4 regions of the Paenibacillus rhizoplanae genome follow, and region 1 is predicted to be linked to each of the others. Evidence: riboswitches for the same ligand, from Rfam matches in the RefSeq annotation. Region 1 holds a riboswitch; each other region holds the start of a gene.
The links. Region 1 has a riboswitch for thiamine pyrophosphate ahead of ACFSX3_RS31495 (thiamine phosphate synthase). Riboswitches for the same ligand answer to the same signal wherever they lie in the genome.

Region 1 (3,186 bases):
GCGGCATCACGGCCGCCGCCCCCGCAGCCTTCAACCGGAGAGCGGCGGACAGATCAGGACTCATATACGGAAGCACCACGAAGCCTTCTGCTGCGAGGATCTCGGTTGCCCGGATGGTCTCCATATTATCCGGCAGTAAATATTTCTGGTCGTTGATAACCTCAATCTTCACCCAGTTGCCTAGCCCCGCCGATCTCGCCAGCCGGGCAATCCGTACTGCTTCCTCTGCGGTGCGCGCACCGGAGGTATTGGGCAGCAAGGTCATATGGGAAGGAATATGGCTGACAATATTGTCCTTGCTCTCCGGGTCCACCCGGCGCAGGGCAACGGTAATGACCTGTGAGCCTGAGCGTACAATGACCTCGGGAATGAGGGTGTTACGGCTGTATTTTCCGGTACCAATGAACAGTCTGCTGGTTAGAGTCACTCCGCCAATCGTCAATGGATCTTTCATCTTAACGCCTCCTGGGATAATTCTTCGCCTGCATCTAAACTGCCAATCTGCCTGCTCGTTCGCTTCTCCTCTGCCCGCCTATCCCTAACCTCCGCCTACAAAATGAACCAGCTCCATCCGGTCCCCCTCGCTGAGCAGTGTCTCTCCATAAGCCTCTCTACGGGCAAGCTCACCGTTCAGCTCGACAATCACCAGCTTACCGGCCCACTCGGGCCGGGCCAGCAGATCCGCCAGTGTCCGGCAGCTCTCTTCGATCCTTTGACTCTTCCCGTTAACGGTCACATCCACGTCTGTTCACCTCCTGCTGTGCCCTGTGCTTGATCCATATCCGGCGTCTCAGCCAGCTCGGCCGCCCTCTGAACCGCTGCCCTGTATGCCCGGGCCGCTGCCACCGGGTCCGGGGCTCCGCAGATCCCCGACATGACAGCAATGCCAGCCGCCCCTTGGGCCAGCACTGTTCCGGCATTGCCCGGGGTAATCCCTCCGAGCGCAATCAGCGGTATGCGGCTCCAGCGGACGGCCTCCGCCAGCTGCTCCAGTCCGCGTGCCTGCTGTCCGGGCTTGCAGGCCGTCGGGAACACATGCCCGTAGAGGCAAAAGTCCGCTCCCTGCCTTCCAGCCTCCGCCGCCTCTTCCCGGGAGTGCACGGACCTGCCGATCCGCAGGTCCGGTGCACAGCCGCGCACTGCGGCTGGCGGAAGGCTATGCCAGGCTAACTGTACACCACCTGCCCCGGCGGCCAGGGCAAGATCGATCCGGTCATTAATGACCAGCTTCGAAGGCGGAACCCCGGCCTGAAGCATCTGCTGCGCCGCAGCCAGCAGTTCGCGGGCGGACATGGCTTTTTCCCGGAGATGAATATAATCCACCATGGGATGTACCGCCACTGCCCATTCGGCCAGCGCTTCAGGCATCAGCCGCCCGTCCGAGACCGCATGAATCTCGTACAATACCCTTCTCCTCCCGTCTGTTCCAGCTCACTCTACACCACTCCACAACACAAAAAAGACCGCCCCCATAAGGAAGCAGTCTGGAATAGAAGCAGGAATACCGGTACTAGCCGTATACCCCCGCTGCATTATTCGTTCTCCACTTCCCTACGCTGGTATAACCCAGATCAGGTTCAAAGGGTCCGAGCAGATACGCCCGTCTCAGCCTTGCGGCACCCCTAGTGATCGTTCTATGCGATTGTTTCGTCTTGCTTGTTGTATATTAGCATATAATTCCTGTTAGAGCTATTCTTTCGTAGATTTTACTTCAATTACAAAAACCACAGATGAACTCCCTTCTGAAAATTTACCATCCTCGGTTGTCCAGAATGCTGATATGCCGTAGTAATAAACACCTTGTTCTTTTGGAGCATTAAAAGAGCCGTTCTTCAATGGAATTTGTACTTCTTTATCATCGACAAATTGCTGAACGGTTAACCCGCCGGGTGCCGGTTTATAAGTATAAGCAACATCGATCCTCCCCTCAGGGGCTATAACAGTGGGAGTAACCCCCTGTACCATGGATTGTCCACCTGTATAATCCGCACATCCTAATTTTCCCCAGCAATAGCTGCCTTGGGTAACCGGAATTTGGGTTTTCCCGGAAGTAACAAGGGGTAGCGGCGGCGATTCCTGTGTAATTCTAATCCCAATTCTTTTTGCATTTCCTTCCAATCTTGTATTTTCCACAAGTCTCCCTGCAAAAGGAGTCAAATAAATGAACACTACCAGAAAAACTAAAATCCCCGCTGCAGATAGAATGAATCCTTTTTTTCTAAGCATCCCAATCCCCTTTTCATATCAAATTATCTAAATAGACGGAAATATATTGTAATAGTTACAAGCGCAGAAAAAAAGCCTGCCGGCAAGCGGTTAGGCTTTTTTATAATAGAATTTATATAAAGAATCTGCATCCAGATCTTATTCTGCACCCATCATCCGTTGACGACCTCGCCGCCGTTCACATGCATAACCTGTCCGCTCACATAAGAGGAATCGTCCGAGGCCAGGTATACATAAGCCGGTGCCAGCTCTTCAGGCTGCCCCGGGCGCTTCATCGGCTGGGTGCCGCCGAACTCACTGACCTTCTTCGCGTCAAAAGTTGACGGAATCAGCGGGGTCCAGATCGGTCCGGGCGCTACCGCATTCACGCGGATGCCCTTATCGGCCAGATTCATCGACAGCGAACGGGTGAAGCTGAGAATCGCTCCCTTGGTGGACGAATAGTCCAGCAGCTGCGGGCTGCCGCGATACGCCGTGATGGAGGTGGTGTTAATGATCGTAGCGCCTTTTTTAAGATGAGGCATAGCTGCCTTGGTCAGATAGAACATGGAGAAAATATTCGTCCGGAACGTACGCTCCAGCTGCTCCGCTGTGATGTCCTCAATATGGTCCTGCGGATGCTGCTCCGCCGCATTGTTGATCAGAATATCGAGCTTGCCAAGTCCTTCAACCGTTTGATGAATCAGGTCCTGACAGAAGGCTTCGTCCCCGATGTCCCCGGCGATCAAAATACACTTTCTGCCCTCCTGCTCCACCTGGCGCTTGGTCTCTTCCGCATCCTCATGCTCGTTCAAGTAGGAGATCACCACATCTGCGCCCTCCTTGGCAAAATGAACGGCAACCGCACGCCCGATCCCGCTGTCGCCTCCCGTAATGAGTGCGGCCTTGCCCAGCAGTTTGTCTGCTGCCTTGTAAGCCGATGTCTCAAACTCCGGAAGCGGATTCATCTCACTTTCAATT
Region 2 (3,186 bases), on a different contig from region 1:
TGGCGCTTATTTCGAGACCCTGCCTTTTTTCGTGGATGAACGGATGCTGGTGCAGGCCTTCTATGGCTTCAACCGTGAGGAAGAGCTGGATGAGATCAGTGTAGAGCTGCGCTACCGCGCCTCCCAGCTGGATGGGCTGACTATAGACGGTAAGCCTTTTACCAGTGCGAGTGATCCTGAGTATATCGAGCAGTACACCCGGGAGCATTGCTATAGCCGCTGGGGGCCGGACACCTATTATATGACGAACGAGCAGACCTTCTGCTGCCTGAGCCGGGCGAAGCCCGATATTGCCACGGAGCTGGTCAACCAGATGTACGGAGAGTATTATTATGGACTGCTGCTGAGTATTTTTCATAAAATCGTGCTGCTGAAGCTCGCCAATCTGCATTCCCGGCTGCGCATCAACCACGATTACGACGAGATCGAGAATCTGATCTTTCTGATCAATAAATTTTCCGCCAAATTCTATTTTCTGGAGCTGATCTCGCAGTCGCAGGGGCGGGAGATTTTTTTCCAACTGCGCAAGGTCTACGGCAATGATGCCCTGTTCGATGAAGTGAAGATGACCCTGAATGACCTGTTTCAGTATCAGGACAAATTCCAGGCCAAACGCCGGGATACCCTGCTGATGGTCCTGACTGTATTTACGGTAATCAGCGGTATCTACGGCATGAACCAGGTCATTGAGGATCTGAAAGGGAACATCGACTGGAGCAAAATGCTGGAGTACTCCGTGTTCGAGTACCTGGCTCTGTTCCTGACCTTTTCGGGGATCGCGGTCAGTATCGGCTTAACACTGCGGGAGGCGCGGAATGGAATCCGCAGCCGCCGCAAAAGGCGGTACTATGATAAGGATTGAACAGACGGCTCTGGACAACCGCGAAGCTGCCGTCTATAATACACCGTAAGAACATAGCAATACCCGTGAACTTTATAGAACCAGGGGTGCTGGAATTGGCCGGCTGAGATTGTATCCCACAAGATACTGACCCTTATACCTGATCTGGATAATGCCAGCGTAGGAATCTTCATTCGGCACAGTGCCTTAAGCGGTACTGAAGCTGAAGTCCCCTCACGCAAGTCACTGGCGTCCCGATCTTCGGGACGCTTTTTTGATTCTAAGGATGTACAGGAATAAGGTTTCTGTAAGCTCTGAAGACCAGGGGTTGCTGGAAGGAGAGAGAAAGAGAAATGGGAGTCAAAAAAACAGTCACACTACTGCTCAGCTCCATGCTGCTGCTCACCGTAGCGGGATGTGGCGGCGGGAACAACAGCGGCAATGCAGGAGCCAGCGCACCTGCTGCCGGGAACAGCACGGCTGCGCCTGATGCATCCGCAGCCGCACCCACGGATGCACCTAAGGCGCTGACGCCGGTCAAGATTGCCCTGGACTGGACGCCGAACACGAATCATACCGGCCTGTATGCAGCTAAGGAGCTTGGCTATTACGCGGAGGAAGGTCTTGACGTTCAGATTGTACAGCCTGGTGCTGCCGGGTCCGACACGATGGTCACTTCCGGTGAAGCCCAATTCGGCATCAGTGCCCAAGAGGCGCTGACCCTGGCTCGTCTGCAGGATGTGCCGCTGGTATCAATTGCTGCAATCATTCAGCATAACACCTCCGGCTTCGCGGCTCCGAAGGACCGCAATATTAAGACGCCGAAGGATTTTGAAGGTAAAACGTACGGAGGCTGGGGCTCCCCTGCGGAGCAGGCTGCCATGAAAGCCATCATGGACCCCGAAGGCGGGGATGTCTCCAAGGTGAAGCTGGTAAATATCGGCGAAGCGGACTTTTTCACAGCCGTGAAGCGGGATATTGACTTCGCCTGGATCTTCTATGCATGGACTGGCGTGGAAGCCGAGCTGCGCGGGGAGCCGCTGGATATGCTGTATCTGAAGGATTACGCTCCGCAGCTGGATTACTACACCCCGGTGCTGACGACCAGCGAGAAGGAGATTGCCGAGCATCCTGAAGTGGTGAAGGCATTCCTGAAGGCTACGTCAAAAGGCTATCAGTACGCCATCGACCACCCGGAAGAAGCCGCGACGGTCTTGTCCGATGCTGTACCTGATCTGGACCCCAAGCTGGTGCTGGCCAGCCAGAAATGGCTTAGCCCAAAATACAAGGACGACGCCCCGCGCTGGGGTGAGCAGAAGCTTGAGATCTGGAAGAATTACGCCGACTGGATGTACGGCCTGAAGCTGCTGGATAAGCCGCTGGATGCGGAGAGTACGTTTACGAATGAATTTTTGCCGGAATCATAATGAACCCGCATGGCGGGAATCTTATACTTAACTTGGAGAGGAAGGATTCATCATGGCTAATACATTGCTCAGCATTCAGGTAATTCCCAAGACACCGAACAACGAGGATTCTATCCCTTACGTGGACAAGGCTATAGAGGTCATTCAGAAGTCAGGCGTGAAGCATCAGGTGAATCCGCTGGAGACCACGATGGAAGGCGAGCTGTCCGAGCTGCTGGATATTGTGCGTGACATGCATGAGGCGCTGATCGCTTCCGGCAGTCCTAGTGTAATCTCACAGATCAAGATCGCCCATAATCCGGGCGGCATCAGCATGGATAAGCTGACGGAGAAATACCGGCCGTGAGAAGCACCTGGAAGCTAGTGTGGCCGCCCTTTGTGGCGGTCCTCTTTTTTGTCGGGATATGGCAGCTATCGGTCATGCTGTTCGACATCCCGGCTTACCAGCTGCCGAGTCCCACGGATATCGCGCGTGAGTCGAAGAACAACGCCTCCGGGATCTGGGAGCACACCGCTGCTACGCTGCGGCTGACCCTGATCGGCTTCCCGGTCGGCACGGGCATCGGCCTCTTCACCGCCCTGCTGCTGCATCTGCTGCCCTGGCTCAAGAGAGCGTTCTATCCGCTGCTGATCCTCAGCCAGAATGTGCCCTCCCTTGCGCTGGCCCCGCTGCTGATTATCTGGTTCGGCTTCGGCCTGCTGCCCAAAATCATCCTGATCACCCTCGTCTGCTTCTTCCCCGTAGCTGTTGCAGCCATGGGCGGGCTGGCCCAAAGCGACCGGGTGATGATGAATTATATGAAGATGGCCGGTGCGGGCAAGTGGCAGATCTTCACCAAGCTGGAGCTTCCCGGCTCGCTGCCCTCTCTGTTCTCGGGCCTCAAAATCTCCGCCACCTATGCCGTTATGGGCGCGGTG
Region 3 (3,186 bases), on a different contig from region 1:
CTTTCAGCTCGGGAGATAGTCTGAGAATGTTACGATTCCGCTGTATTAGCAGCTATGTTAGAGCGATTTGCTCCATCTATGGGAATTACGGATATCATGCGAAATCCGCATGCTGCAGAATTTAGGGCCGCACATCGAGCAGAAATGCGCCTGCTTTGCCCCCTCCGCAGGCAGGGTCTCATCATGATACGCCTGCGCCCTTTCCGGGTCCAGGGAGAGATGAAACTGGTCGCGCCAGCGGAACTCGAACCGCGCCTTGGACAGCGCGTTGTCCCGGTCCTGCGCACCCGGATGTCCCTTGGCGAGGTCTGCGGCATGTGCAGCAATTTTGTAGGTAATGACTCCTTCGCGCACATCATTCTTGTCAGGCAGGCCTAAATGCTCCTTAGGTGTAACGTAACACAGCATTGCCGTTCCAAGCCCCCCGATTATCGCTGCCCCGATGGCCGACGTGATGTGATCATAGCCGGGTGCAATATCCGTAGTTAGCGGACCGAGGGTGTAGAAAGGGGCTTCGTGGCAAATCTCAAGCTGCTTGTCCATATTCTCCTTGATCTTGTGCATTGGCACATGGCCCGGACCTTCGACCATAACCTGAACATCGTGCTTCCAGGCAAGCGCCGTCAGCTCTCCCAGCGTCTCCAGCTCGGCGAACTGAGCTTCGTCATTGGCATCAGCGATAGAACCGGGACGCAGGCCATCTCCCAGCGAGAAGGCCACATCATACGTCTTCATAATCTCACATATGTCTTCGAAGTGTGTGTACAGGAAGTTCTCCTGCTGATGGGCCAGGCACCAGGCGGCCATAATCGATCCGCCCCGGGACACGATGCCGGTCATTCTCCGGGCAGTCAGCGGAATATAGCGGCGCAGCACTCCGGCATGAATGGTGAAGTAATCCACCCCCTGCTCCGCCTGCTCAATCAGCGTGTCACGGTAGAGCTCCCAGGTTAAGTCCTCGGCTATGCCGTTCACCTTCTCCAGCGCCTGGTATAAGGGCACTGTACCGACCGGCACAGGAGAATTGCGGATAATCCACTCCCGGGTGGTATGGATCTTGGAGCCGGTGGAGAGATCCATGAGGGTATCAGCCCCCCAGCGGGTCGCCCACCGCATCTTCTCCACCTCCTCTTCTATAGAAGAAGTGACCGCAGAATTTCCGATATTTGCATTGATCTTCACCAGGAAGTTACGGCCGATAATCATCGGCTCACTCTCCGGGTGATTTATATTGGCCGGAATAATCGCGCGGCCCGAGGCAACCTCATCCCTTACGAACTCCGGCCGGGTATTCTCGCGGATCGCAATATACTCCATTTCCGGTGTTATAATTCCTTGCCTTGCATAATGCAGCTGAGTCACATTACCGCCTGTATAGGCCCGCCGGGGATTCCGGCTCAGTCCTGAACAAGCTTCTGCCAAGGCCCCCTCCCTGCGGATTCCGTTATCCTCCGGCCGGACGGCTCTTCCGGTGTATTCCTCCGAATCGCCACGCTCCGCGATCCAGCTTGAACGGTGCGGCGGCAGCCCCCTCCGAATGTCGGTCTCCTCTGCTGCATCCGTGTACATGCCGCTTGTGTCATAGACACGCAGCGGAGCATTCTCCTCTTCCCCGGCAACGCCTTCGGTTCTGCTGAGGCTGATCTCACGCATCGGAACCCGGATATCCGGGCGTGAGCCCTCCACATACACTTTACGGCTTGCCGGGAATCCGGAAAGATCCACCTCTTCGTTTTTGACCATTCCTGCCATTTCAATCTCCTCCTCTTCGCTCTGTACACCCATCAGATAAGAGGTCACGCAGCAGATTGAGCCGCAGAATCTATAGATTCTTGCAAATCAAAAAGCCGCTCCACCTGGAGCGGCTTTATTAAAGGAACAGCCAAATAAGACTGTATTCAAAAAAGGTCCGACTCCACTTTCCTACGCTGGTATGATCCAGATCAGGTTCAAGGGTCCGGGAATTCAATTTTCCCGTCTCAGCCTATTCAGGCTCCCCTAGTGGGTATCTTATCTAATTAAATACATTTTAACTGTGTGGGTAATTCTTGTAAACCCGTTATTTGTCCAGCGATTCGCTCCAGTCGTGCACCATCGTGCCTTCCAGGAACTTCTCAGCATCCATGGCGGCCATACAGCCGGTTCCCGCTGCCGATATCGCTTGACGGTAACGTGTATCCTGCACATCGCCGCAGGCAAATACACCGGGGATGTTGGTCTCGGTGGTACCCGGATTGACCACGATATAACCATTGGCATCCGTGTTGATCTGCCCGCCCAAGAAGGCTGTATTCGGTGTGTGTCCAATCGCTACGAACACGCCGTCTGCCTCTACCAGCTCTGTCAGACCTGTCTCATTATTAAGCACCGTAAGGCCCTTCACTCCGGTCTCTCCTACCGTTACTTCAACCGGTGTGCGGTTCAAGGCCCAGGTGACCTTGCTGTTGTCACGCGCCCGGTCCTGCATAATCTTCGAGGCACGCAGCTCGGGACGGCGGTGAACCAGCGTTACGCTGGACGCAAAGCGGGTTAGGAAGCTGGCTTCCTCCATAGCGGAGTCCCCGCCGCCGACGACGACAATCTTTTTATTACGGAAAAAGAAGCCGTCACAGGTCGCACAGGTGCTGACCCCGCGTCCCACATTCTCCTGCTCGCCCGGGATACCCAGATATCTTGCAGAGGCCCCGGTTGAAATAATGACCGACTCCGCTTCCAATACACCCATTCCGTCCACTGTTACCTTGAACGGACGCTGTGAGAAGTCCACGGACTCCACCCAGCCATTCTTGAATTCAGCGCCGAAGCGTTCTGCCTGCTTGCGCATATTGTCCATCAGGTCCGGACCCAGAATCCCTTCGGGGAAGCCTGGAAAGTTCTCCACTTCTGTCGTCGTTGTCAGTTGTCCCCCCGGCTGCAAGCCTTCAATTACCAGCGGGCTCAGGTTCGCACGCGCCAGATAAATCGCGGCAGTCAGCCCGGCCGGGCCTGTTCCGATTACAATCGTTTTGTACATTACATTGGCCTCCTTACAAGTAGGTTTGTCTTACAGCAGCAATGCTTAAATACGGGTGGTGGACGGCGATAAGCCGCCGGTTCCGGGCAGCATCGCCCGTATATCACATTCGCTGTCAATCCGCCGTGCATAACGGCTTACCATCGAGACCGACACTCCATAACGCTGGGCAG
Region 4 (3,186 bases), on a different contig from region 1:
TCTTGAAATTGCATGATGCAGATAACGGGTATAGCGGATAGTAGTCATGAATAACGTCCTCTTTTCTTCAGAATAATCTTCTCCAGCGCGGCGACTGCCAGAAACAGCAGAATACCGAGTACGGATAACAAGACAACAGCGGCGAACATCTTGGCGCTCTGCAGATTCCCGGCCATTCTACGGCTGAAATAGCCCAGCCCCTGGCTGCCCCCAAGCCATTCCCCGATCGTTGCACCAATCACACAGTACACAGCCGACAGCTTCAGTCCGGAGAAAAAAGAGGGCAAAGCCAGCGGAACGCCCACCTTTCCGAGAATCTGCCAGCGGTTCGCGCCGTACGTCAGCAGCAGGTCCCGGTAGGCATCCGTGTTTTTGGACAACCCGTCATAGGTACCAATGACTACCGGGAAGAAAGCAGTCAGGAAGACAACGGCGACCTTGCTCCATAGGGTGTAGCCGAACCACATGATGAACAGGGGAGAGAGGGCGATCAGCGGAACCGTCTGGCTGATAATCAGCAGCGGGTACAGCGCCTTGGCCAGCGGACTGAACAGGTGCATGGCGATTCCCAGCAGACTGCCGCAGACCACAGATAGTGCGAAGCCTGTGAGTACTTCAAGCAGGGTAGCAGGCAAATGCACCCCGAATAACAAGCGGCGTTCCTCCAGCAAGGCCTTGCAGATGGCGGACGGAGCCGGAAGGATGAAGGGAGGAACCAGGCCCAGCCGTGCTACAGTCTCCCAGACCGCAAGCGTCAGCAGGGCGAGCAGGGCCGCCGGACCGTAATGCTGGAGCAATCTTCTAGGAGCGGCGGTTCTCATATAGCTTCAGCTCCAATTCCTGGCGCAGGGCGGCGAACTGCGGTTGATAGTTCAGACTGTGATGGCGCGGACGGGGGAGACCGGCTGAGAATTCCTGCATCCCGCTGCCCTCTCTGCCAGTCATTAGATAGATTCTGTCACTGAGCAGGAGCGCCTCCTCCAGATCATGGGTGATGAACAGCACCGTCTTGTCCAGCTCCGCCCATAACTCCAGCAGCCAACGCTGCAGCGAGCGCTTCGTAATGGCATCGAGCGCCCCGAACGGCTCATCGAGCAGCAGCAGGTCATTCCCGGCCGCCACGGTGCGGAGGACCGCCACGCGCTGGCGCATCCCGCCGGACAGCTCCTGCGGATAAGCCCCTTCAGTTCCGTCAAGGCCGAAACGGTGCAGCAGGGTGCGGATCTCGGCAATAGCGGCTGCTTTGGGACGGCTGCGCTTAAGCTCCCAGGGCAGCAGACAATTGTCCAATACGGTGCGCCAAGGCAGGAGGAGATCCTGCTGCGGCATGTAGGCCACACTGCCCAGCCTCTTCGCTGCTGTAGCGGACTCGGCTCCGTTCAGCGTAATCCTGCCGCTGCCCGGCTCCAGCAGACCGGCGATGATTTTGAACAAAGTGCTTTTGCCGCATCCGCTCCCGCCTACAATAGAAATGAATTCGCCGCGCTGCACAGTCATGGATAGCCCTGAGAATACGGGGGTCCGGGACGAACCGGTCCCGAAGGCATAGGACAGATTGCTAATGTTGATCATAAGACTATGTACGAGCCTCCTCGGATTGAAATACATACTGCGCGGAGCACAAAAAAGCCCCATTCATTCCCGGAGGCAATGAATGGGGCGGAAGGTACAGTCAGCTGCGGCCCTGTGACGGGTACCACTGTTACATTCTGCTCCACTTCCCTCCGCTGGTATGATCCAGATCAGGTTCAAAGGGTCCGAAGCTTAAGCTCCGTCTCAGTCGGCCGACTCCCCTAGTGAATAATGTTGCTATTGAATTCGTAATTGCTACTTAATATACCACAAATCTCCCTCTTGTAAAGAGCAGGCGGTCAGCGCTTAGCCAGACCGGTCACGAACAAAGTGACGATGCCCCTGGAGATGTCCAGCTTGGAGGCGTGGTGCCGCTTCTGCTCATACAGGTACAGATCGGGACTGAGGACAGAGATTAAGGCTGTGGCCGCAAAGGCCGGATCGATGTCAATCAGCTCACCGCCCGCCGCGGCGCGCTGCAGCAGCTCTGTCATCATCACCCCCAGCCGCTGGAAAAAAGGATGCTCAAACTGAGTCAGCTGCTTCTTGCCGGTGAACTCGGCTTTGATCATATTCAGCAGCTCGGCATACTGCTCAATGAAATCGGCAATCTGCTCAATGCTGCTCTGCAGCTGAGCAAGAGCCGGGGCTTCACCGGCACTGGCAGCGACCTGCTGCTCCAGCCCGGACAGGAATTGATCTGCGCTGCCCTTCAGCAGTGCAGAACAGATCTCACCCTTGTCCGTGAAACGGCGGTACAGGGAGCCTTGCCCTATGCCTGCCCGCTTGGCAATGCTGTACATGCTGACCGCCTCAAGTCCGCTCTCGGTGAACAACTGGCGGGCAGCTTCAAGAATCCGCTGTACATAAGGATCGGCGGACTCGGGCGGAGCGGAGGCTATGGGTTGCGGAGCTGACGGCGGGAACCGTGCAGCATCGGTGTCTGGCTTTTTCATGAGAACCCCTTTCAGAAAAGAATTGACACAACGGACAATTGTCCGTAGACTATGAATTGCACTTACGGACAGTTGTCCGTTCACTCATTATATAGAACAATCTGCCCGCAGGTCAATGTAGAACGCGGACAGCTGAGGAGGAGAAGAGATATGGATCAGACCTTGAAGCAGGAAGCCGATTTCCGGCTGTCCAGTATTCTGGTTCCCTTGCTGGCCATTATTGCAGGAGTATTTATGGTTGTGCTGGACAGTACGGCGATGAATGTAGCCTTGTCCAGGCTGGTGGTTGATTTCAAGACGGATCTGCATACGCTGCAGTGGGTAGTTACCGGATATATGCTGGCTCAGGCTTCCGTTATTCCGCTGTCAGGCTGGCTGTCAGACCGGTTCGGAGCCAAGACGGTATTCCTGACGGCGGTAATTGTGTTCACGATAGGCTCGATTCTGTGCGCTACACCAAGCAGCGCCGAATGGCTGATTGTTTTCCGGGTCATTCAGGGACTGGGCGGCGGCTGTGTGCTCCCTGTCGGGATGGCCTATGTGTACAGACTGGCTCCCAAAAGCAAAGTTGGCGTTGTCATGGGCATTATGGGCATTCCCGTCCTGTTCGCACCGGCTATTGGTCCGGTATTGTCGGGCTGGCTGGTTGAATACCATT

Region 2: linked by a shared signal. The riboswitch ahead of ACFSX3_RS17355 (ABC transporter substrate-binding protein) and the one ahead of ACFSX3_RS31495 (thiamine phosphate synthase) in region 1 are both predicted to bind thiamine pyrophosphate.
Region 3: linked by a shared signal. The riboswitch ahead of thiC (phosphomethylpyrimidine synthase ThiC) and the one ahead of ACFSX3_RS31495 (thiamine phosphate synthase) in region 1 are both predicted to bind thiamine pyrophosphate.
Region 4: linked by a shared signal. The riboswitch ahead of ACFSX3_RS11195 (ABC transporter ATP-binding protein) and the one ahead of ACFSX3_RS31495 (thiamine phosphate synthase) in region 1 are both predicted to bind thiamine pyrophosphate.

The regions. Positions count from the first base shown of each region.
Region 1 covers NZ_JBHUKY010000102.1:27,046-30,231, forward strand. Annotated here, with positions in the region: gene ACFSX3_RS31485 (thiazole synthase) at 1-454, opposite strand, end outside; gene thiS (sulfur carrier protein ThiS) at 539-742, opposite strand; gene ACFSX3_RS31495 (thiamine phosphate synthase) at 733-1,404, opposite strand; TPP riboswitch at 1,532-1,634, opposite strand; gene ACFSX3_RS31500 (hypothetical protein) at 1,690-2,226, opposite strand; gene ACFSX3_RS31505 (SDR family oxidoreductase) at 2,379-3,186, opposite strand, start outside.
Region 2 covers NZ_JBHUKY010000030.1:26,712-29,897, forward strand. Annotated here, with positions in the region: gene ACFSX3_RS17350 (hypothetical protein) at 1-862, shown strand, start outside; TPP riboswitch at 935-1,045, shown strand; gene ACFSX3_RS17355 (ABC transporter substrate-binding protein) at 1,195-2,268, shown strand; gene ACFSX3_RS17360 (thiamine-binding protein) at 2,321-2,614, shown strand; gene ACFSX3_RS17365 (ABC transporter permease) at 2,611-3,186, shown strand, end outside.
Region 3 covers NZ_JBHUKY010000041.1:20,928-24,113, forward strand. Annotated here, with positions in the region: gene thiC (phosphomethylpyrimidine synthase ThiC) at 58-1,752, opposite strand; TPP riboswitch at 1,904-2,010, opposite strand; gene trxB (thioredoxin-disulfide reductase) at 2,060-3,013, opposite strand; gene ACFSX3_RS22285 (tetratricopeptide repeat protein) at 3,059-3,186, opposite strand, start outside.
Region 4 covers NZ_JBHUKY010000021.1:210,237-213,422, forward strand. Annotated here, with positions in the region: gene ACFSX3_RS11185 (ABC transporter substrate-binding protein) at 1-48, opposite strand, end outside; gene ACFSX3_RS11190 (ABC transporter permease) at 45-821, opposite strand; gene ACFSX3_RS11195 (ABC transporter ATP-binding protein) at 802-1,572, opposite strand; TPP riboswitch at 1,703-1,805, opposite strand; gene ACFSX3_RS11200 (TetR/AcrR family transcriptional regulator) at 1,872-2,528, opposite strand; gene ACFSX3_RS11205 (DHA2 family efflux MFS transporter permease subunit) at 2,679-3,186, shown strand, end outside.